3 regions of the Thalassotalea sp. Y01 genome follow, and region 2 is predicted to be linked to each of the others. Evidence: predicted binding sites of a transcription regulator. Region 2 holds the regulator's gene; each other region holds the start of a gene.
The links. The regulator MetJ, encoded in region 2, represses methionine synthesis genes. The targets are predictions, from matches to a motif close to TAGACGTCTAGACGTCTA.
Positions count from the first base shown of each region.

Region 1: the regulator MetJ is predicted to act here: its motif matches at 2,170-2,187, upstream of HII16_RS03715 (cystathionine beta-lyase).
Region 3: the regulator MetJ is predicted to act here: its motif matches at 5,971-5,988, upstream of metK (methionine adenosyltransferase).

Region 1 covers NZ_JABBXG010000002.1:190,925-198,908, forward strand. Annotated here, with positions in the region: gene nhaA (Na+/H+ antiporter NhaA) at 1-545, opposite strand, end outside; gene HII16_RS03715 (cystathionine beta-lyase) at 764-1,942, opposite strand; gene HII16_RS03720 (DNA polymerase II) at 2,227-4,620, opposite strand; gene dinG (ATP-dependent DNA helicase DinG) at 4,702-6,786, shown strand; gene HII16_RS03730 (hypothetical protein) at 6,794-7,129, opposite strand; gene HII16_RS03735 (sulfite exporter TauE/SafE family protein) at 7,154-7,957, opposite strand.
Region 2 covers NZ_JABBXG010000007.1:188,319-196,302, reverse strand. Annotated here, with positions in the region: gene metL (bifunctional aspartate kinase/homoserine dehydrogenase II) at 1-1,262, opposite strand, end outside; gene metB (cystathionine gamma-synthase) at 1,266-2,450, opposite strand; gene metJ (met regulon transcriptional regulator MetJ) at 2,647-2,973, shown strand; gene HII16_RS11875 (malic enzyme-like NAD(P)-binding protein) at 3,049-4,302, opposite strand; gene HII16_RS11870 (hypothetical protein) at 4,629-5,210, shown strand; gene HII16_RS11865 (TetR/AcrR family transcriptional regulator) at 5,300-5,884, shown strand; gene HII16_RS11860 (metal-dependent hydrolase) at 5,896-7,086, shown strand; gene HII16_RS11855 (adenylosuccinate synthase) at 7,143-7,984, opposite strand, start outside.
Region 3 covers NZ_JABBXG010000012.1:55,393-63,376, reverse strand. Annotated here, with positions in the region: gene hemW (radical SAM family heme chaperone HemW) at 1-275, opposite strand, end outside; gene HII16_RS15240 (XTP/dITP diphosphatase) at 285-875, opposite strand; gene HII16_RS15235 (DUF4426 domain-containing protein) at 962-1,405, opposite strand; gene HII16_RS15230 (YggT family protein) at 1,489-2,046, opposite strand; gene proC (pyrroline-5-carboxylate reductase) at 2,140-2,955, opposite strand; gene HII16_RS15220 (YggS family pyridoxal phosphate-dependent enzyme) at 2,959-3,639, opposite strand; gene HII16_RS15215 (type IV pilus twitching motility protein PilT) at 3,679-4,722, shown strand; gene HII16_RS15210 (PilT/PilU family type 4a pilus ATPase) at 4,732-5,847, shown strand; gene metK (methionine adenosyltransferase) at 6,124-7,314, shown strand; gene rsmE (16S rRNA (uracil(1498)-N(3))-methyltransferase) at 7,471-7,984, shown strand, end outside.

The DNA.
Region 1 (7,984 bases), on a different contig from region 2:
ATATCATCGGTATAGAAACAGGCGATAATAATAATCGCGCCTATGTCATCAAAAATGGCTAATGAAGTAAGGAAAATCTTAACAGTAGCCGGAACACGCGAGCCGAGTAGTGTTAATACACCTAAAGCAAAGGCGATATCCGTTGCCGCTGGGATCGCCCAACCTTTGATGTTGACTGGATCTTGGTAATTAAAATACACATAAACCAGCGCAGGAACTAACATACCACCTATTGCGCCAACACCAGGTAATATAATATTTTTGCGTTCTTTTAATTCGCCTTCTATGAGCTCTCGTTTTAGCTCAAGACCGACCAAGAAAAAGAATATCGCCATTAAACCATCGTTGATCCAAAGCAATAATGGTTTAGCCACTTCAAGTGGCCCTACTCTGACTTCGACCGGGGTGTCGAGGATTAAATCATAATACACAGATAACGATGTATTGGCGCAAATCATTGCCAATACGGCCGCCACCATCAAAATAATACCACCGGCGGATTCTAGCTTGAAAAAGCTGCCGATAAAGTTTTGTTCAGTTTTCATAGAACTCCTGTAATCTAGAACTGACTATGGCTTTATAAAAGATCCTGCTTTACAAATCAAAAACTTTGCGTTGTCAGGACCTGTTCAAAGGAAATAACGTGAATTAACGCAAATCATGCATTAGATAGAGGCATAAAGAATCGGTTCCCTCTTTAGCGTTGAATGTAGGAGAAAATCCGATGAATGCCAAATTTTAAAGGTGATATTGCCAGACAACATTAAAGTAGTGCATTTAAACGACTAAATCCGGCGTCTAAATCAGCAATCAAGTCATCGACATCTTCTAATCCAATATGCAAACGAACTAATGGTGTACTGTACAGCCAATTGGTAGCTGTGCGCATCGATTTAATATTCGAATTAGCTAAAATCAAGCTTTCATAGCCCCCCCACGAAAACCCCATTTTAAAATGATGCATGCCATCTAACATCGCATTTAACGCTTGTGGATTAGACTGTTTCAAGACAAAGGAAAACAATCCATTACCACCAACAAAGTCTCGTTTAAAATGCTCATGTCCAGGGCACGATTCTAAGGCCGGGTGCAACACAGTTTCAACTTCTGGGCGTGTCTGCAACCATGTTGCAACTTTTAATGATGCCTGTTGATGCTGATTTAATCGAACACCCAAGGTACGAATACCGCGCATTGCCAAATATATGTCATCCGGTGACGCACATTGCCCCAGTAAATACGAGTTTTCTCGCAGCACAGGCCAACATTTTTTATTAGCCGTGGCTGTTCCCAACATACAGTCCGAATGACCGACCACATATTTGGTTGCTGCTTGTACAGACACATCAACGCCGTATTCAAACGGCTGGAAGTGTATAGGTGACGCCCAAGTATTATCAAGCATGACCACTATGTCTTCGTTCTTCTGATGCGCAACCTGACATATACCCGGTACGTCTTGTATTTCCATGGTTAGTGAGCCCGGTGATTCTAAAAACACAATACTGGTATTGTCTTGAATTAAATCGCCAATATCACGGCCAATCATCGGATCATAATAAGTAACGTCAACGCCAATACGAGCCAGCGTTTTGCTGCAAAAATCACGAGTCGGTTCATAAGCGGTATCGACCATTAAAATATGATCGCCACTTTTAACAAAAGATAAAATCGCACTGGTAATCGCCGCGGTGCCACAAGGGTAGACATAACAACCTGCGCCGCCTTCTAACTCTGTCATTGCATCAGCAAAGGCAAAGGTTGTTGGCGTGCCACGACGGCCATAAAACGGTACTTGTTTGGCTCGGTTTACAGCCGCATGTTTCATTTCTTTAACGGAATCAAATACGATTGTAGAGGCACGGTATACCGGTGGGTTTACCATACCTTGGGTCCATTTTGACTTGCGACCGGCATTAACGATTTTAGTATCTTTTTTCATATGCTTGTTACTTATGCTGATTACGTATGTTAGCTAGTTATGTTTATTACTTATGTCTGCAACGTATGTTTATTCGTTGCACTACTGACTTTGCTTGTTTTACTGATTTGCTTAATCAGCCAAGCTGTTAACGGTACTTGGTAAGCAAAAACGTTATTTATCGAACGTTTATAATGGCTTGTGTGCTCGACTTACACTGCACGTGTTAGTAACAATGCTATAAAATTTAGCAATCTAGCCATCTAAACATGGTATACCATGTCAGTCATAAATGGCAGATATTTTTAAAACAACTGCATTTGATCGTCGATGATATTGCTAAAGTGTTTACCAATAAACGGTAGAATGCCATCGGCAACCGCGCCCAATTGACGCTCAATGTACAACGGATAGTCTATTTTACTGCGCAAGTATTCCAATGCCTGTGGCCCTTCTTTGGTATAGACATATTCAATCCAGGTACGTTGTTGATAGCGTAACGGTTTGCCTTGTTGTTGGTTTTGTTGGTCGGCGTCTCTTGCCGCTCTAACATGTGGAGGGACATTTTTTTGATATTGCTCTAACTGTCGTCTAATGCGCTTTCGATACACTAATTTGTCATCAAACTCCCCTGCTAAGGTTCGCTCGACAATATCTCGAATGTACTCCTCAACAGGCTCGCCGTTAAAAACCTTAAGATACAAAGTCCGCTGAAAGTCTTTTGCCAATTGAGTCCAATCAGTGCGTACGCTCTCTAAACCTTTAAAAATAAGCTTTTCTTGCTCACCTCTACCCACGAGGCCAGCATAGCGCTTTTTAGTGCCAATATCCTGACCTCGTACCGTTGGCATTAAGAAGGTGTGAAAATGGGTTTCAAATTCAATTTCTAGCGATGATTCAATGTGAAACGCTTGACGCAGATGGCGTTGCATTTTGTCATTGATTAAATGCATCATCTCTTTGCCAATTTGCTGACTTTGTTGATCGTCTTTATCGTCACCAATACTGATAAAAATCGAATCGGTATCTCCATATATAACCCGATAATCCAACTCTTCGATCCAGTCTTTGGTTAAATTTAATAGTTCATGGGAACGCTTGGTAATAGCCCCTGATAAACGAGGATCGAAAAAGCGACAGCCATTGGAGCCCAAGACACCATAAAAGCTATTCATGATGATCTTAATGGCCTGAGATAGTGGCGCATTGTTTTGCGCTTTTGCCTTATCACGCTCTTTCCATAACGAGGTAATAATGTCAGGTAAAAAATGTTTCTCTCGTGAAAACCACGCACCATCAAAGCCGGGAATAACCTGCTCATCTAGACCTTGCAGGTGATCGCTAATACCTTCAACCATGCCCATGGGGTCAATATTAAAGGTGCGGATAATGCTTGGGTACAGGCTTTTAAAATCAAGTACCAAGACGTTTTGGTACAGACCCGGCGTCGAGTCCATGACGAAACCACCGGGAGACACTAAATCACTACGGCCATCCCCCATGTTTGGCGCGACATATCCTGCTCGATGTAACCTAGGCAAATACAAATTAGTGAATGCGGCAACACTGCCGCCAATTCGATCCAGTTCAAGACCCGTTAGTTGGGTGCGTAAAATGGCGTAATCAAGCAATTGGGTTTTCTCAAAAATCAGCCACACCAAACGGCAATCTTCGAGGTTGTAACTGGCGAGTTGTTGCTTTTGGTAGAGAAACTTTCGGGTGATTTCTGCAGCTCGATTATCGACATCGTCAATATCTTTGCCTATCCCCAGTAATGTTTGCGCGACGTTTTCTAAGGCAAAGCTTGGAAAACTATAGGTTGCCGAGCGCAGCATATCGATACCATCAATAACCACTCGCCCAGCAATATCAATAAAATGTTGTTCTTGAGATTGTCGATTTTTACGCCAATGAGGATTGCTGCCATCTCGGCCTATGGCAAATTTTATATTGTTTAAATCACATCGTTTTTGCAATAACTTAAAATCGAAATTTATGACATTCCAACCAATAAGCACATCTGGATCAACGTCATTAATAAAACCGATAAAGCGCATTAACAACTCGTATTCATCATCGATCCATTCGATATAATCGTCACTGTCTTGTTCTGGTTCGCCAATCATCAGCACCTTTTTAATCACAGAACCATCCGCGCTTTCACCATAGGCGCCAATAGAATATAACTCGCCATCAAAAGAACATTCGATGTCTACCGACAACATTCGCAAGTTTGGCGTGAACTCACAACTGCGCACTTGCGCATTAGCGGCATGCAAAAAACCATGGGCGTGACTGAAATTACCGGTGAATTCACACGCACCATTAATAAATCGTTCCATGATAAAACGATCTTCAGGACGTACGTCATCTTCGTAGCATTTAATGCCAGCATCATTGAGCACTTCTCGTGCACGATAAAACGCGGCTATGGAGCTAAAATAAAAGCCCGCAACGGTTTCACCAGCAAAGGATTTTAACGATAGTTGTTTACTAAGAAAGTTGATACCAGCTTGTTTTAGGTAGGTTTTAGCACTCTCAACGCTTGTGGTTTGAACAAAGAAAATGGCTTTTTCACCGTCGACGGTTAACTTAACCGGGCCATCTTCGGTCTGTAACCAATAGGTCAACTGCATCATTCTCGCCACATCACGACTTTGACGAGTGAGAACAAATCCTTTTTTGATTGTGTTTGCCATTATTTAGGTGTAATTACAAATAAACCTGTTAATATATACAGCAGTATATTCGAGACATGCGCCGTTGGAAATAATTATTTTATGCTAGGTGACAAAACCAAGGAGTTAATTCGCTCTGCCTACAAGCGAATTGGCGAAAGTCTAGACAATTTTAGTCCTCGCAAAGAACAAGCATACCTAATAGCCGAAATCGCTAAAACCATTGCTGGAGAGTACGATAAGAATACCCGTCATATCGTCATTGAAGCCGGTACAGGTACGGGTAAATCATTAGCCTATTGCCTTGGTGCCATCCCCTTGGCGAAAAAGCGTAAAAAGAAAGTCATTATTTCTACGGCAACGGTTGCCTTACAAGAACAATTGGTCAATAAAGATTTGCCGTTTATTTTAAAGCACGCAGGTTTTGTCTTCGACTTTTGCTTGGTAAAAGGTCGGCAACGTTATGTCTGTGCACAAAAGCTTGCCTTAGCAAACCATAATGACAGTGATGCCGGTCAAGTGGCTATGTTTGAGCAAAAGCCAACCAAACAAGATACCGACCTATTAAAGCGTCTCGACAAGGCTTTGGCCAATGGTAAATGGCAAGGCGATAGAGACTCTTGGCCAACGCCAATTCCAAATCATATATGGCAATTTATACAAAGCGATAAACACAGTTGTTTACGCCACCTTAATGAACACACTCAATGTCCATTTCATAAGGCGCGCGAACGCATGGATGTTGCTGATGTGTTGGTGGTAAATCACAGTTTGTTGCTTGCCGATCTTGAATTGGGCGGCGGTAAGATTCTCACTGAACCAGAAGATAGCGTCTATATCATTGACGAAGCGCACCACTTACCAGATATTACCCGAGATCATGCCAGTGCCATGGCAACGGTTAAAGGCGCGATTGAATGGTTACAACGCTTAAGTCCTACAGCGGATAAAATCAATAAATTATCAACCACAGATCGCACCATATCCCCTTCACTAAAAATCGCTGATTTAAGTGAGGAGATCATTACCGATCTGAAAAAGGTCAATGAATTTTTCGATGCCAACCAAAACCTGTTTTTTTCACAAGATAAGCAATTTCGTTTTGAAAACGGCGTCGTGCCCGATGAATTGCGACACCTCGGTGAAGACATTGCCAGTGCCAGTAAAAAATCGTTAAGCGAAATCAATAAGCTATACAATTTACTGCTTGAAGAAGTCAAAGATGGCAACGTGCAAATGTACCGTGCTGAACCACTGTTAGCTGAGGCTGGATTTGAAATACAACGGGTAGAAAACCTCGAAAAGATCTGGTCCATGTACGCCAAACAAGACAGCGACAAAGGCGCGCCCTTAGCGCGATGGATAGAAAAAACATCCGGTAAGCGCGATGATTATATGGTCAGTGCCTCGCCTATTGAGGTTGGCTTTATGCTGCAGGATAATTTGTGGGATAAGTGTGATGCTGCCGTATTATGCTCGGCCACAATATGCGCGCTAAATTCATTTGAACATTTTCGCCGTCAAGCGGGCTTGGGCATCAATGATGGTACCCAATATAAAAAGTTGAATTCACCGTTTAACTACCAAGAAAATGCGGTTTTAACGATACCGAAAATGCAGTACGAGCCGAACGTAAGTGATGCGTTCACCAAAGAAGTCATTGAAAAATTACCCAGTATATTACGAGAAAACCAGGGTAATTTGGTGCTCTTCTCTTCCTACTGGCAGATGGAACAAGTTGCTGAAGCGCTACGTAAAAAGGCCAAATATAAAGACATACAGGTGCAAGGTGAGCATTCTCGCCAGCAAATTATCGAGCTACATAAACAGCGTTGTGACAAAGGCGAGACCAGTATTATTTTTGGCAGTCAGAGTTTCAGTGAAGGATTGGATTTACCGGGTAAATACCTAACTAATTTGATCATCACCAAATTGCCATTTTCAGTGCCTACGTCACCAGTCGATCAAGCTCAAGCCGAGTACATCAAACTCAAAGGCGGCAATCCTTTCATGCAAATCAGCGTTCCCGATGCCTCGAAAAAATTGGTACAAGCCTGCGGTCGTTTGCTTAGAAATGAAAAAGATACAGGTATGATCACCATCTTAGATAGACGTCTTGTGAGCAAGCGATACGGTAAAGAGTTAATAGATTCGTTACCACCATATCGTCTTAATATTGTCTATTAAACGAGCTTTAATTAGCTCGCCTCAACAAATAAATCGTCATTACACCGACGATACCAGCAACGGCAAAAACGATCGGTGAAATTGGATCATACTCATGCCCATAAAAGGTAGAGATAAACATGATCACAGCGAGAATACCAAAAATAATAAGCATACCACCGCAAAAGTACGCGATCCCCGTCGCAATTTTACCGCCCTTATTATTGAGCGCCGCAGCAGTGCCAAGATACAGAAAAACAAAGACTAGAGCGTATGCGGGTATGTTTCCAAGTAACACCGATACAACCCCATAAGCAGCAAGTAGACTATAAACGACAGACAGTATTATTTTTGCGTTTTTCATTACGATTCCATACGGAGTATCAGTCTAACCTAATACCGTCATTACCATTTTTATGGAAATAATTACCACAAAAACAGCAAATAGCTTTTTTAAGGTTGCCACCGGTAAGGTATGAGCCAGTTTGACACCGATAGGTGCGGTGAAGTAACTGGTTATTGATATTAAAACGACCGCCGGCCAATACACAAAACCTAAGGTGTAATCTTGAGCTACACCTTCATTATAACCATTTAAGATATATCCCAAAGTACCCGCTACAGCGATAGGAAAACCGCACGCTGCTGATGTGCCGATGGCTTTGGTCATTTCAATATTGCGCCAAACCAAATAAGGCACCGTCAGTGTGCCACCACCAATGGAAACCAGGGCCGAAATGGCGCCTATTCCTGAACCTGTGGCAATTAATTCACCATTACCACCTACGCTTTTATCAGGTTTAGGTTGCTTATTGATAAACATCTGAATTGAAACGTAGCTCATAAATAGAGCAAAGAATAATGCCAAATATAAGGGTTCTGTCTTTGCCGCTATAAACGTTGCGACAAAGGTACCTATAAGGATCCCAGGCACCATAGCTTTGACGATAGGCCACAGCACTCCGCCCCTGTTGTGGTGCGATTTTAAAGACGAAATAGAGGTAACAATAATACACGCCATCGATGTACCAAGCGCTAAGTGGACAATGACATCATTGGCAACCCCCATCACCGCAAAGATACTGGTTAACATGGGTACCATCAGGGCACCGCCACCAATACCAAGCAAGCCGGCCATCACACCGACTAAACCACCAAGTAATAAAAATGCCAAGATGTATTCTAAAGCCACACTCGATCCTGTTAATTATTATTATCT
Region 2 (7,984 bases):
AAAAACGCCAGCAAGCTGTGACCATTGTCACTGCCGACCAAAGCATCCAATGCTTCGTGGCGCAATACTCGTTTAAAACGTGCTTTAATTTCACTGCGACTCGCCACTTGATAGCCAACCACAGCCACTAACGATACTTGCTGGTAACTGAACTCAAGTTGATGCTGTTGCAGATATTCAATCGCCAACTGCGAAAACTGCTGGCTCACCACTAAGCACGACTTATCAGGGCATTGGTAAATCGGTTCAAAGCGGGCAATCACATGCCGCAAATACAGCTCGCTAACTTTATTTGTGTTAATTTTCACCAGATCATTATTGTGAGTAACCGATAGCTCGCTTTTGGCGATATCACCAAAGACACCGATTTCAGTACCATTGTCTTCGGGTAAAAAACTACTGGCGACATTCAATTGAATTTGCTGACATTGCAAAGGCGTTAATGTTTTCGCGTGTAGCACTGGATTGCCCAGTCTACCTAACTCCGCTGCCACTGAATTTTCAATACGATGTAGCTTGCGTGCGGTTGAAATAATACGAGGATCGGCACTGTAAATACCGTCGACATCGGTCCATAGCGTGACACTTTCTGCGCCGATAAGTTTGGCAACAATTGTTGCACTGTAATCGCTGCCATTACGGCCCAATGTTTGCGTTCTATTTTTGCTATCTGTGGCTATATAACCGGTAATTACCGTTAACTTTTCTGCTTGCTTAGCCGTTAAAAACGCTTGTTGTGAGCTATGCTCAACCAATTGATAATCATTGTCACAGTCAAGATGTAAAACTTGACGTGAGTCAACACCAATACATGGACATAACTGTTCATTAATCAGCGCCGATAACAAACGCATTGACCAAATTTCACCATGCGCTAATAGATCGTGTCGCTGATATATATCATCAAAATCGGTTTCGGCAAGCTTGGTAATATCCTTAGCGATTTGCTGGCATTCGGTTGCTGCCGCTGATGTAGATAGTAATTCACAGACCAAATTTTGCTGCTGATTTTGTAGCTCTGTTAATAATAACTGGCGCTGTTCGCTCTGTTGACAGTTAATGATTGCAAACAGCTTATCCGTGGTTTTACCGTTCGCTGACACCACTACGACGTCATCAAGTTGTGCTTCTTGCTTTAAAATTTGTATAACTCTTAATAAACACTCAGCATTGGCCAGTGAACTGCCACCAAACTTATGCACATTTACCGGTAGTTGTACCGCGTTATTTATATTTAACAAAGATGAGTTTGCTTGGTTCATGACTTATCCTTCACCGGCTTTATCACTAGGTGCAGTATATGCAGCATCAAGGGCTTGCTGTAAATCAGCAACAATATCGTCAGCATCTTCAATGCCTATAGACAGGCGAATCAGTGTTTGTGAGATACCTGCGGCTTTTTGTGCAGCTATATCCATACCCGCGTGTGTCATGGTCGATGGGTGTGCAGCCAAAGACTCTACGCCACCAAGAGACTGGGCTAGTGTAAACAACTGTAAAGCGGCAAAGAATTTACGAACCTGATTTTCATCGCCTTTAATATCAAACGACAACATTGAACCAAAACCGGCTTGTTGCGCTTTAGCTATCTCATGGCCAGGATGTGTCGACAGGCCAGGATAATAAACCGCCTCGACAGCCTGGTGCTTGGTAAGCAACGCAACCACCGCTTGGCTATTTTGCTGATGGGCTCGCAAACGTACAGGCAAGGTTTTGATGCCGCGTAAAGTCAGGTAGGCATCAAAAGCACTGCCAGTAATACCAATGCAATTTGCCCACCAAGCCAGATCATCGCCTAATTTCGGGTCTTTAGTGACAACGGCACCGCCGACAATATCTGAATGACCATTAATAAACTTAGTGGTTGAATGAATAACAATATCAGCACCTAGCTCTAATGGGCGCTGCAATAAGGGTGATAGAAACGTGTTGTCCACGGCAATTAAGGCGCCTACCTGCTTGGCGGCATCGCAAACCTTTTTAATATCCACTAAACGCAACAATGGATTACTTGGTGTCTCAACCAATACCAGTTTTGGCTTTTTGGCTAAGGCGTCGGCTAGCGCTTGACTGTCGGTTTGATCAACGACATCTAATTCAAATTGACCACGTTTGGCTAGATGGACAAACAATCTGTAACTGCCGCCATAACAATCATGCGGTATCAGTAATCTGTCACCCGCGCTGAGCAGTTGGCAAATTAGGTGAATCGCCGACATCCCGGTGCTGGTAATAACCCCTTTGCTGCCACCTTCTAAATGTGCAATAACCTCGGCCAGCGTTTGACGCGTTGGGTTACCCGTGCGCGAATAGTCAAATTGACGTTTTTCGTTAAATCCTTTGAGGCTATAGGTGCTCGATAAATGCATCGCCGGCACGACAGCTCCGTGATGCTGATCACTGTTTATTCCTGCCTGTACCGCGATGGTCGCTAATTTATCGAGTTTCATAATTTTGTTACCGTATTTATCATTAGATGTTTAGACGTCTATAAATCTATACGGATTAATTACTCAGGTCAAGAAGTTTTAGCCATCTATACATCTTTGCTTATAGATGTTGACTCAAACAACATATCCAGTACAATTTGATCAGCTGAGTAAAAACATCCAGATATAATTAAAAAACGGTTATTAGGGAGCAAAAATGGCTGACTGGAATGGCGAGTACATTAATCCATACGCGCCACACGGCAAAAAAAGTGAGCAAGTGAAGAAGATCACCGTATCTATTCCACTGCGAGTATTAAAAGTATTGACCGACGAGCGTACCCGCCGTCAGGTAAATAATTTACGTCACGCCACCAATAGTGAGTTGTTATGTGAGGCGTTTTTGCACGCGTTCACCGGGCAACCATTGCCAAGCGATAACGATTTGGCGAAAGATAACGAAAACTTGTTACCTGAAAGTGTGCGTAAAGTGCTGGAAGAAAATGGTATCACCGACTTTTCAGACTTCGAGAACGATGATTAAACATCATTGATGTCAATTCATTGAATAAAAAAAAGCGCTGATATCAGCGCTTTTTTATTGTTGTAATTTAACTTACTAGCTATTGCCCATACCCATATAGTTTTTAGGCAAGTCTATGGTCGACACGCCGGTTTCAACAGCGGCATTGGCGACAGCGAAGGCAACGTTGGCCAATAGTCTTGGATCCATAGGTTTAGGAATAATGTAGTCCTTACCAAACTCAAGTTTGTTACAACCGCTCGCATGCAACACCCCTTCTGGTACAGGCAATTTGGCAATCTCTCGAATCGCATCAACTGCAGCAACCTTCATGGCATCGTTAATTTGGCGAGAACGTACATCTAAAGCACCGCGGAAAATAAATGGGAAGCACAACACGTTATTCACCTGATTTGGATAATCAGAACGGCCGGTTGCCATAATCAAATCATCACGAGTAGCATGTGCCAACTCCGGCTTGATTTCTGGATCTGGGTTCGAGCAAGCGAAAACAACTGGTTTTGCAGCCATTAGCTGCAATTGCTCAGCTGATAATAGATTTGGACCTGATACACCAACGAACACATCCGCCCCTTCTAAGGCATCTTCTAAGGTGCGTTTATCGGTGTTATTGGCAAATAATTTTTTATACTCATTTAAGTCATCACGGCGGGTATGAACGATACCTTTGCGATCTAGCATGTAAATGTTTTCACGCTGAGCGCCGCAAGTGATCAATAATTCCATGCAGGCAATGGCCGCAGCGCCAGCACCTAAACATACAATTTGAGCTTGCTTTAGTTGTTTACCTTGTACTTCTAACGCATTAAGCATGCCTGCAGCAGTGACAATGGCGGTACCATGTTGATCATCATGAAAAATTGGCACCTTACAGCGTTCAATCAAGGCTTTTTCAATAACGAAACATTCCGGCGCTTTGATATCTTCAAGATTAATACCACCAAAGCTATCCGCAATATTCGCCACGGTATTAACGAAGTCTTCAATGGTATTGTGTTTAACTTCAATGTCGAACGAATCAATATTAGCAAAGCGCTTAAATAACAATGCTTTGCCTTCCATAACAGGCTTAGAAGCCAATGGACCTAGATTACCTAAACCCAAAATCGCCGTACCGTCACTGATGACCGCAACCGTATTACCTTTGTTTGTATAGCGATAGACATTATCTGGATTTTCTGCAATCTCTCGTACCGGCTCTGCGACACCCGGACTATAGGCAAGAGCCAAATCATCCGCCGTTTCGGCAGGGGTAGTTAATGCAACACTGATTTTGCCTGGTTTAGGCTGTTCATGATAATCGAGGGCTTGTTGACGCAGATCTGTCATTGACGAATTCCTTTAGAAAGACAAGGGTAGCTTAAGCTTAGTTAGAATAGTGAATGTTACCTGAAAACTTTCACAAGGGTTACATTTTTTAATGGCTATTTTGTTATAAGAAAGCGTTATTAGTAACAAATGATTTACGCATATATTGAACCTTGCATATCTAGTTTATTGGCCTGCATAAATAACAAAACCTGTTGCCATATCGGTGCGCTGTTTATGGTTATTATGTTGCCAAAGACAGCGTAAACCGCTACCGTTGTTGACAGTTGCAATTCATGTTTAAGAGAACCTATATGAACAAATCTACCATCAGCATTGCCTGCCTATTGACGTTAATTACCAGCTCAACGATGGCGACAGAAAACATAGCCGAAGCGCCTTTGGTATCGATTACTAGCCAAGATGCATTTTTTGATGCGATAAAACAGCACTGTGGTAAAGCATTTGCAGGAAAAGTTACTGTCGATAACAGCGACAGTGATGCATTTGCCAATAAACCGCTGATCATGCACGTGCGCAAATGCAGCGATAGTCAGCTGCAAATTCCATTTCATGTTGGCGATGACTCATCACGTACTTGGCTTGTCACCAAAACCGGCTCAGGTTTGTCGTTAAAGCATGATCATCGACACAAAGATGGCAGTAATGACGCGTTGACTATGTATGGTGGTCACAGCCAAGATGCAGGTTGGCCGCAAGTTCAATCTTTCCCTGCGGACCAATACTCAAAAGAAATGTTTGTTGCCCAAGGGATCCCACAATCGAACGACAATATTTGGCAAATGTTTATCTACCCAGAAAGCTTTTCGTATCGTTTGATTCGTCATGGCCGTGAGTTTCGCGTCGATTTTGACTTAAACAAGCCGGTAACACCACCAAGTGCACCTTGGGGTTACAGTGATAAGTAAACATAACTAAGGTTTGCCGTGTCGTTAATGTTTCGCTCAATGAGTTACTGTTTTCTATACTTAATAGCAAATGTGTCAATCGAGCGTAAATGTCGATGCCTAACGAAATGGAGCGGCGACAACAGATCATAGATACCGCATTGCAATTAGCGAGCAAACGTTCATGGCAAGCTGTTGCAATGCATGATATCAGTAATGAGCTAAAGCTGCCGTTGGTGCAGATTAAACCTTTGTTCCGCAGTAAAGACGCTATTGCCGAAGCCATTTTCGATCGTGCCGACGATGCAATGCTGGCGCTAAATGACAACCCCACCTTTCAGCAGCAAAACTCACAGCAGCGTTTATTAACCGCCATTATCACCTGGTTTGAAGCCTTACCTAACAACAAGGCGGTGTTAAAAGCGATCATGGCGTACAAATTTGAACCTGGGCACATCCATTTACAAGCACACGGCGTCACCAGAGTAAGCCGCACGGTGCAATGGTTTATCGATATTGCCAACATTCGCCAACAAGGGCTTAACCGAATATGTATTGAAATTAGCGTCACCGCGAGTTACTTGTTCAGTTTTGCCCATTTTATCCATGACAAAAGTCCTGGGCACGAGCGCACAAGGCATCGCTTAGCAAAGATGTTGTCCCGAATTGTTCATGCCGACACTCGGCAGTTATAGCTGATTCGTTGATGGATGCATTAACCCATGCAATCGTTGGCGCTGGTGTTGGCCAATGGTTTAAGCACAAACAAGATGATAATCGACTTGCCTCATGGCAATGCAGCGCAATCGGCGCGGTAGCAGCGTTATTGCCTGATCTGGATTATCTATTATTTTGGCTTCATCCTTTAGAATTCCTCGCCTATTGGCATAGAGCAGAGAGTCATTCTATTGTACTAGCACCACTATGGGCCTACCTATTTATGGGTCTATTATTACTTTGCAAACGGTACCTATTTGCACAGGTTCGCATCAACCGAAAATGGCTCTACACATTGCTGTTGACTGCCATCATGTCACATCTGCTGCTGGATGCGTTGACGGTATATGGTACGCAGTGGTTTGCACCGCTAAGCAGCTATAAAGTCAGCTTTTCACTATTGTTTGTCATCGATGGCTATTTCACTGGCAGTTGTTTGCTCGGTCTGCTTATTTATTGTTGCTATGATTGGCGCAATAGCAACACCAACCTAGAACAAGCAACAACAGGTAATAAAACATCCGCCATTAATATGGCAAAAAATAAGATGGCAAGACATGCGATTTGGACTGTGCCACTAAGTTATTTATTGCTGGTTGCCGGCATCAAGCAATACACACTCACATTACTAAGCAAGCAACCTTCACAGTTAGCTAGTGGCAGCACGATTAGTAATAGCAGGGTGAGCAAAAGCACGGTGTTGTTACCACAACCGTTTTCACCTTTGCTGTGGTTGGCAATAACGCAGCAGGATAATGGTTTGCAATACAGCTATATTCGTCTGGCTAATGACAAAGTGGCAAGACAACTTAGCTTAAGCCTAGGCAAGTCGGGTTACCTTGACCGTTATAACGATATCAACAGCAAATTAAGCCGTGATGGAAGCCGCGTGCAATGGCAACACACTTATCACCCAGCCAGCAGTGATGATGTCAATATCGTTAATGCTTGGCGGCATCCCCTAATGCAGGGCTTTAGAGACTTTGCGGTGTACCCGGTATTTTTGCAGTACAGCCGAAGCAAGGAGCAAGAGTGTTTTTGGTTTAGCGATTTACGCTATCACTGGCCATATTTTTTACCGTCATTTCGCTATGGTGTATGTCGAGAACCTGCCGCGACAAATGATTGGCATCTATACCGAAAACGATATCTAAGTAATGAGACGCAGGTCGTTAATTAACAAACTAGGCAAACAAAAAAGCCGGCATTAGCCGGCTTTTTCTTATAACGAAATGATTATTCGTCGAACGGGTTAACCAAAATCATGGTTTCTACACGATCTGGACCAGTCGAGATAATATCAATTGGAACACCACAAACTTGCTCAAGACGTTTGATATAAGCTCGTGCGTTTTCAGGTAGTTGCTCTACCGTTGTTGCACCAATAGTCGACTCACTCCAACCAGGCATGGTTTCGTATACAGGAGTGATGTTTTCGTAACCTTCAGCCGCCATTGGTGGCACGGTCAAAACATCGCCTGATTGAGTTTTGTAACCAGTACAAATCTTCAATTCTTTTAGACCATCCAATACATCTAGTTTGGTTAAACAGAAACCAGAAATAGAGTTAACTTGTACTGCACGGTGCATAGCGACGGCATCAAACCAACCACAACGACGTTCACGACCGGTAGTTGCACCGAACTCGTGACCAACAGTACCTAAATGGTGACCGACTTCATCGTTTAGCTCTGTCGGGAATGGACCTGAACCAACACGAGTCGTGTATGCTTTGGTAATACCTAATACATAGTCAAGGTAACGAGGACCAAAACCACAACCTGTGGCAACACCACCAACCGTGGTATTTGAAGAGGTAACATATGGGTATGTACCGTGGTCGATATCAAGTAAGGTACCTTGAGCACCTTCAAACATGATTGACTCACCGTTTTTGCGTGCTTGATCTAAGGTTTCGCTGATATCGTCCATCATAGCAATAATGGTCGGCGCGATAGCCATAACATCTTTGCACACTTGCTCAACGTCCAAAGCTTCTGCTTTGTAGTAGCTCGTTAATACGAAATTATGGTATTCCATGATTTCAGTTAACTTCGCTTTAAATGATTCAGCATCTA
Region 3 (7,984 bases), on a different contig from region 2:
CCGTGACGAAAGCGTTGTTTTATGCCGCGCAATAAGCTGTCAATTGCCTCACTTGAGAACAAACTTGGTGTGCCACCACCAATGAAAATCGAATACAGTGGGCGATCAATAGCAAAGCGTTGCATATCGCTATCTAAGTCGGCCAACAAATGTTGCACATACGCAACTTCATCTATGTCGGCCTTTAGCGCGTGCGAATTAAAGTCACAATAAGGGCACTTTTGTACACACCATGGGATATGCACATATAACGATAATGGGGGCGTTTTTAACACGAGTTTTCTCTACGCCTGTAAGGCTTTGACCAATTGTTGTAACGCTTTAGCGCGGTGGCTCAACGTATTTTTTATCTCGCGCGGTAATTGCGCTGAGGTTTGTTGGTGTTGCGCAACCCAAAATAGTGGGTCGTAACCAAAACCTTGCTCGCCGTGTGCTTCGCTGGTGATTTCACCTTCCCAAGTGCCTTGGCAAATTATTGGTGTCGGATCATCGCCATGGCGCATAAACACCAAAACGCATTGAAAACGTGCTGTTCTTTGTTCGCTAGGCACGCCATGTAATGCCTGCAGTAACTTGGCATTGTTGTCTTGGTCATTAGCGCCTTCGCCAGCATAGCGGGCAGAGTAGATGCCAGGTGCGCCCTGTAAATAGTCGACTTCTAAACCTGAGTCGTCAGCGATTGCCGGCAGGCCAGTTATTTTTGCCGCATGACGTGCTTTGATGATAGCGTTTTCAATAAACGTGGTGCCGGTTTCAGCAACATCAGCGACGTTAAAATCACTTTGTGGTAATACCTCAATATGTTGTTTGGCTAATAACTCGGCCAACTCTTTTACTTTACCTTTATTACCGGTAGCTAAAACGATTTTTTGCATAGGGATTTATCAATAATCTTTCGGGTTAATTAAATGAAAAAGTGCGACTAAGCGCACTTTTGTTACCTAGTTATAGAATTCAAACTCTACTGTTCTACATAAAACTTTTGAGTGAATTTTAAGTTGTGTTGCTGACCATTGTCATTAATTAAAATGTCGAACTTATAGGTTTCGTCATTGGGATAATCAACGATAGCAATATAATAAATTGCATCACCTTCTTTAATTTGCTGAAATTCAAGGTTCATTGACTGGCCAACTAAGTTGATTGCTTTACCGGAAATACCAACCGCTTTTGCCGGCTTACCGTCGGCACTGCCATCGAGCACAGAAATATTAACAAAACCTTTGTAACGGCTGCGTTCAATACCATAACTCTTGGCGATTTCAGGCTGTAAAATTGACGTTGATAAGCCAATATAGTGTACTTCTAAATCACCAAGCTTCTTCATTTGTTCGGCGTGGACAGCAACGCTCATTAAACAAAAACACAGAACTGTTGCAACAACTTGGGTTATTCGTTTAAGCATAATTGCCTCTCTATTTTGTACATTGATGTACAAGTGATACTAAGTATAGACGTTTGTTGTCGGTAACGATGATTGCTTGCGCGTTAGAACATGCGTAACACAGACCAATAAGGCACTGTGGTATTTAAAAACGCATTGAGCATGCTCAGCGCCAAAAACGCGATGACGACCGATAAATCAATACCACCTAGATCAGGCAATATACGTCGAATAGGGCGTAAAAATGGTTCCGTCAGTTGGTGAAACACTAAACGAATTGGGGTTGGATGTTGTACGACCCAACTCATCAGCGCCATGATCAACATCACCATAAACAGCAAGTAGCCGCTTTCTTTGATCAGATACAATAAGCCAAGATACAACAATAAGCCGAATTCAATAATGCCGCCTTGTAGGCTAGACATGGTATACAGCTTCAGCGTACCGACTATATAAGCGACCAAAATGGTGGCCACATCAACACCAGCAAAACCTGGAATAAAGCGCCTAAAAGGCACCACAACCGGGTTACTTACCTTGACCACAAATTGACTTAACGGGTTATAAAAATCAGCGCGAACCGCTTGCAACCAAACTCGTAAAATTAACACCATAAAAAAGGCGTCAAATAAAAAGTTCAGTAAAATCAGCAATGCTTCCATTATTACTCCATGTGCAAATGCATTGTTTTTTAGTTTTTGTTAAAAGCTATTGTTAAAAAGCTTATTTTTTAATCTTATACCATGGCGGCAAAATTAGTTGTTACTTTCTGTCATTTCTTCTGCACGTTTTTTACAGTTAATCATCGCCTTAGCGACTAAATCTGTTAAACCACCGTCAAAAAATGTGTTTAGTGCCGCTTGCGTGGTGCCGCCCTTGGAGGTGACATTTTCGCGCAAGGTGGCGATAGATTCAGGATTTTCGATGACCATTTGAGCCGCACCTAATGCGGTTTGTTGTACCATCTCACGTGCGGTTTGTTGATCAAAACCAAACGCCATCGCTTGTTTTTGCATGGCTTCCATAAAGGCAAAAAAGTAAGCTGGACCTGATCCCGATACCGTAATCAGATTATCAATCTCTGCTTCATTGGCAAGCCATAATGTCTTACCTACCGCGACAAACATGGCATCGATAAAAGCTTTGCTCTCATCACTTACACTGTCGTCAGCGAATAAGCCTGCCATACCGACACCAAGTTGCGAAGGTGTGTTTGGCATGCAGCGGACAAGACCTGCTTGCTCACCAAGTACACTGCGCATTTGCGCCATAGACACCCCAGCAGCGACAGAAACAAAACATTTGTCGCTGATATCCATCGCATCGGCCAGTTGTTGGCACACGGTTTTGATTAAATGCGGCTTCACGCCAAGAATGATGATATCTGCTTGCTTGGCAGCCTCAATATTGTCGGCACTTTGATTGACACCATAGTCATTTGCCAACGCAACACGCTTTTCTGGACTTGGGTTGGTTACGGTGATTAATGCCGCATCAAAACCCGCTTTAACCATACCAATTAATATGCAGCGGTTCATGTTACCAGCACCAATAAAAGCTACTTTTTTCATTATTTAATCTCTACTTCCAAATATCGCGGTACCGACTCGCACCATAGTTGAACCACATTCTACAGCAATATCCATATCACCGCTCATGCCCATAGATAATGTATCGACACTGCTATATGTTTGTTTTAATTGCGCAAATAACTCAGCCATTTTTAAAAAGCTTTGTTTGGTTTGCTCAACATCGCCTTTTGCTGGGATGCACATTAAGCCGCGCAATACTAAATTAGGGCAAGAATCGACAAAAGCGGCAAGGGCGTTTAATTGTTCGACACTTGCACCCGATTTGCTGTCCTCTGCACTAATATTCACTTGTAAACAAACTTGCAGCGGGGTAATGTTAATATCACGTTGTTCGTTAAGGCGTTTTGCCGTTTTTTCTCGGTCAATAGAGTGCACCCAATCGGCATGCTCTGCTATCAAACGAGTTTTATTACTCTGAATAGGACCGATAAAATGCCAGATGATATCCAAATCGGATAACTCATCGGCTTTACTCGCAAGCTCCTGAACGTAGTTTTCGCCGAAATGGCGTTGCCCCGCATAATAAGCCGCGGCGATGCTTTCAGCAGGTTTGGTTTTACTTACTGCCAACAAATTTACAGAATTAACCTGGCGGTTAGACTGGCAGCATGACTGCTCAATAGATGTCAAAACCTTGCGCAGATTATCAGCGATTAGACTCATAGTTTTTATTCTGGATAACAATAATTAATTAGGAATATTATGGATATTACCGAACTTTTAGCGTTTAGTGTTGAACACAACGCATCAGATTTACACCTTTCCACCGGTATGCCACCCGCTATTCGTGTTGATGGCGATGTACGTAAGATTAACATTCCACCGCTAGAAGACAAAGATGTAAATGCTCTAGTGTATGACATCATGACCGATCGTCAGCGCAAAGAATACGAAGAAAACCTTGAAGTGGATTTCTCCTTTGAAGTGCCAAACCTAGCTCGTTTTAGGGTAAATGCGTTCAATCAGAACCGAGGCCCTGCTGCTGTATTTCGTACCATCCCAAGTAAAATTTTATCATTGGATGAGTTGGGTTGCCCAGATATTTTCCGCCAAATCTCTGAAAACCCTCGTGGTTTAGTATTGGTAACCGGTCCTACGGGTTCGGGTAAATCAACAACCTTGGCAGCGATGGTGGATTACATCAACGAATCTAAGCGCGATCACATTCTAACAATCGAAGACCCAATCGAATTCGTTCACGACAACAAACAATGTCTAATTAACCAACGTGAAGTGCACCGTGATACGTTAAGCTTTAGCAACGCTTTGCGTAGTGCGCTACGTGAAGATCCCGATGTTATTCTGGTTGGTGAGATGCGTGACCTTGAAACCATTCGTCTTGCGATGACCGCGGCAGAAACCGGTCACTTAGTATTTGGTACCTTGCATACCACCTCTGCACCGAAAACCATTGACCGTATTGTTGATGTATTCCCTGGTGAAGAAAAAGACATGGTTCGCTCTATGTTGTCTGAATCATTGCGTGCGGTAATCTCGCAAACACTGATTAAGAAAGTCGGTGGTGGCCGTGTTGCTGCACACGAAATCATGGTCGGTATCCCAGCGATTCGTAACCTGATTCGTGAAGATAAGATTGCGCAAATGTACTCGGCAATTCAAACCGGCATGTCACATGGTATGCAAACCATGGATCAATGTTTACAAGGCTTATTGAGTCGTGGCCTGATCACCCGTGAAGACGCGATGGCAAAAGCAGCTGATAAGAATCAGTTTAAAGTTTACTAAGGTTGAGAGATGTATTTACACGAACTGTTAAGCAATATGGTCAGCCAAGATGCATCGGATTTATTTATCACCGTAAACCTTGCTGCCAGTGCCAAAATCAATGGCGAGCTAGTCGCCATTGATGAAAAGGTTCTCAGTTATGATGAGGCACTTGATCTTGTCTTAAGCTCGATGAATGACAAGAACAAAGCTGAATATGAAGCGACCAAAGAATGTAACTACGCTATCGCCGTAGATGGCATTGGCCGTTTTCGTATTTCAGCGTTTTGGCAACGCGAAATGCCGGGCATGGTTATTCGTCGCATCGTTACCGATATACCGGATGTCGACAAGCTAGGCTTGCCACAGGTATTGAAAGACTTGGTGATGTCAAAACGTGGCTTGGTATTGTTTGTCGGTGGTACCGGTACGGGTAAGTCAACGTCAATGGCGTCGTTAATTGGTTATCGTAACCGTAATGCGCGTGGTCACATATTAACCATCGAAGATCCGGTGGAATTTGTTCATGATCATGCCCGTTCAATGATCACTCAACGCGAAGTCGGCATGGATACTGAATCCTTTGATGCTGCTTTGAAGAGCTCATTGCGTCAAGCGCCAGATGTTATTCTGATTGGTGAGATTCGCTCGCAAGAAATCATGGAGCATGCACTAAGCTTTGCTGAAACCGGCCATTTATGTATTGCTACACTGCATGCTAACAATGCCAACCAAGCAATTGACCGAATCATGCACTTGGTACCCGCCGAGCAACATCAAAAATTACAGTTTGATTTAGCCTTGAATTTACGCGGTATTGTCGCCCAGCAGTTGGTACCGACCCGTGACGGTCATGGTCGCCGCGCTGCTATCGAGATTCTATTGAACTCACCTTATATCGCTGAGTTAATCAAAAAAGGCGATGTCGGTCAGATCAAAGAGGTAATGACTAAATCTCGTGAATTGGGCATGCAAACTTTCGATCAGGCGCTGTTTGATTTGTATGAATCCGGTGATATCAGTTACACCGATGCATTGCATCACGCCGATTCACCAAACGATCTACGCTTAATGATCAAACTTCGCAGTAACGATCAAACTGGTATTGGTGGCTTAAAAGGCGCAACACTGGACGGCGTTGAATAAACACTGATCCATACTGGTCTTTATATAGTAATTAACAGAGCACCTTAGGGTGCTCTTTTGCTTATTTCAAGGGGGCAGAACACTTGAAAAAGAGAACAAGTGTTCTGACCCCTTGAAAAAGTTTAGACGTCTAGACGTAAAAGTGTAGATTTATGAAAGAAAGCAAGGTAAAATTCTCTCAATTTCGAATTCCTTGTCTATTATTTAGGCATTTATCAGTAGGCAAACGTAACGACGTTATCCCTGCTGAGAGTATAGTTTTTAAAAAGAGGCGTCATGGCTAAACATTATTTTACTTCTGAGTCTGTATCTGAAGGTCACCCTGATAAAATTGCTGATCAGATTTCTGATGCAGTACTTGATGCGATTATCGCCCAGGATAAGCACGCTCGCGTTGCATGTGAGACCATGGTTAAGACAGGTGTGGCAATCATTTCTGGCGAAGTCACCACAGAAGCGTGGGTTGATTTGGAATCTATCACCCGTAAAGTGATTACCGATATCGGTTATACCTCATCAGATGTTGGTTTTGACGGTGAAACCTGTGGCATCATGAACTTGATTGGCCAGCAATCACCTGAGATTGCGCAAGGTGTCGATCGTGCTAAGCCAGAACAACAAGGTGCAGGTGATCAGGGTTTAATGTTTGGATATGCAACCAGCGAAACGCCATCACTTATGCCAGCTCCGCTTTATTATTCACATCGTTTGGTAGAGCGTCAGGCTGAAATGCGCAAATCTGGCGTGCTGCCTTGGTTGCGCCCAGATGCAAAATCGCAAGTAACGTTCGTTTATGAAGATAACAAGCCAGTGGCCATTGATGCGGTTGTATTATCAACCCAACATAACCCTGATATCAGCCAAGAAGATTTGTATGAAGCGGTAATGGAAAACATCATTAAGCATGTGTTACCAGCTGAGCTATTAACCAAGCAAACCAAATACTTCATCAACCCAACAGGACGTTTTGTTATTGGTGGTCCGGTAGGTGATTGTGGTTTAACCGGTCGTAAAATCATTGTTGATACATACGGTGGTATGGCTCGTCATGGTGGTGGTGCTTTCTCAGGTAAAGATCCATCTAAAGTTGATCGCAGTGCCGCCTACGCTGGTCGCTATGTTGCTAAAAACATTGTTGCATCAGGCCTTGCTGAGCGTTGTGAGATTCAAGTGTCTTATGCGATTGGTGTTGCAGAGCCGACCTCTATTTCTATTGAAACCTTCGGCACAGGTAAGGTTGATGAAGATACATTGATTAAATTGGTACGAGAGAATTTTGACTTGCGTCCATACGGCATTACCAAAATGTTGGACTTACTGCATCCGATGTATCAAATGACAGCAGCGTACGGCCATTTTGGTCGCGAACCATTTGAAATGACGGTGGGTGATGACAGCTTCACCGCCTTTAGTTGGGAAAAAACCGATAAGGCAGATGCATTACGCGACGCATCCGGCTTAAAGTAAGCCGTTAAAATATATCATTGTTTTAAATAAGCCAGATTCATATCTGGCTTATTTTTTTGTCTTTAATCTAATCATATATTTGCCTCTCTATCTCTTGTTTTTTGCATCCATCGCCCCTATCTTGTAAGGCAGATAGCAGCAATAAGTGTCAATTCAGTGAGCAACAATCGATTCTACCAACCTGGAGCATTAACAACCGGCAGCGAAGTCGCCCTTAGCGATGATGTTTTTGGCCATGTGATCAGGGTACTGCGCTTAAAAACCGACGATATTATTTATCTGTTTAATGGCGATGGTCATGACTACCAAGCGAAGCTGACCCAAGTCAGTAAAAAGCAGGCTTTTGCCCGTATAGAAAACTCGGTTGCCGTGGATAATGAGTCACCATTGCGCATTCATTTAGGTCAGGGCATTTCTCGTGGCGATCGAATGGACTTTACCTTACAAAAGTCTGTTGAACTGGGGGTCAATCAAATTACCCCATTGTTTACCGAGCGTTGTGGTGTCAAACTCAGTGGCGAACGCCTTGAGAAAAAGCGTCAACAATGGCAAAAGATTGTCATCAGTGCTTGTGAACAAAGTGGTCGTGCTCAAGTGCCAGAAGTGATGCCGGCGCAACCGTTATCACAATGGCTGAACGAGAACACCGATGAATTGAAACTAAATCTAC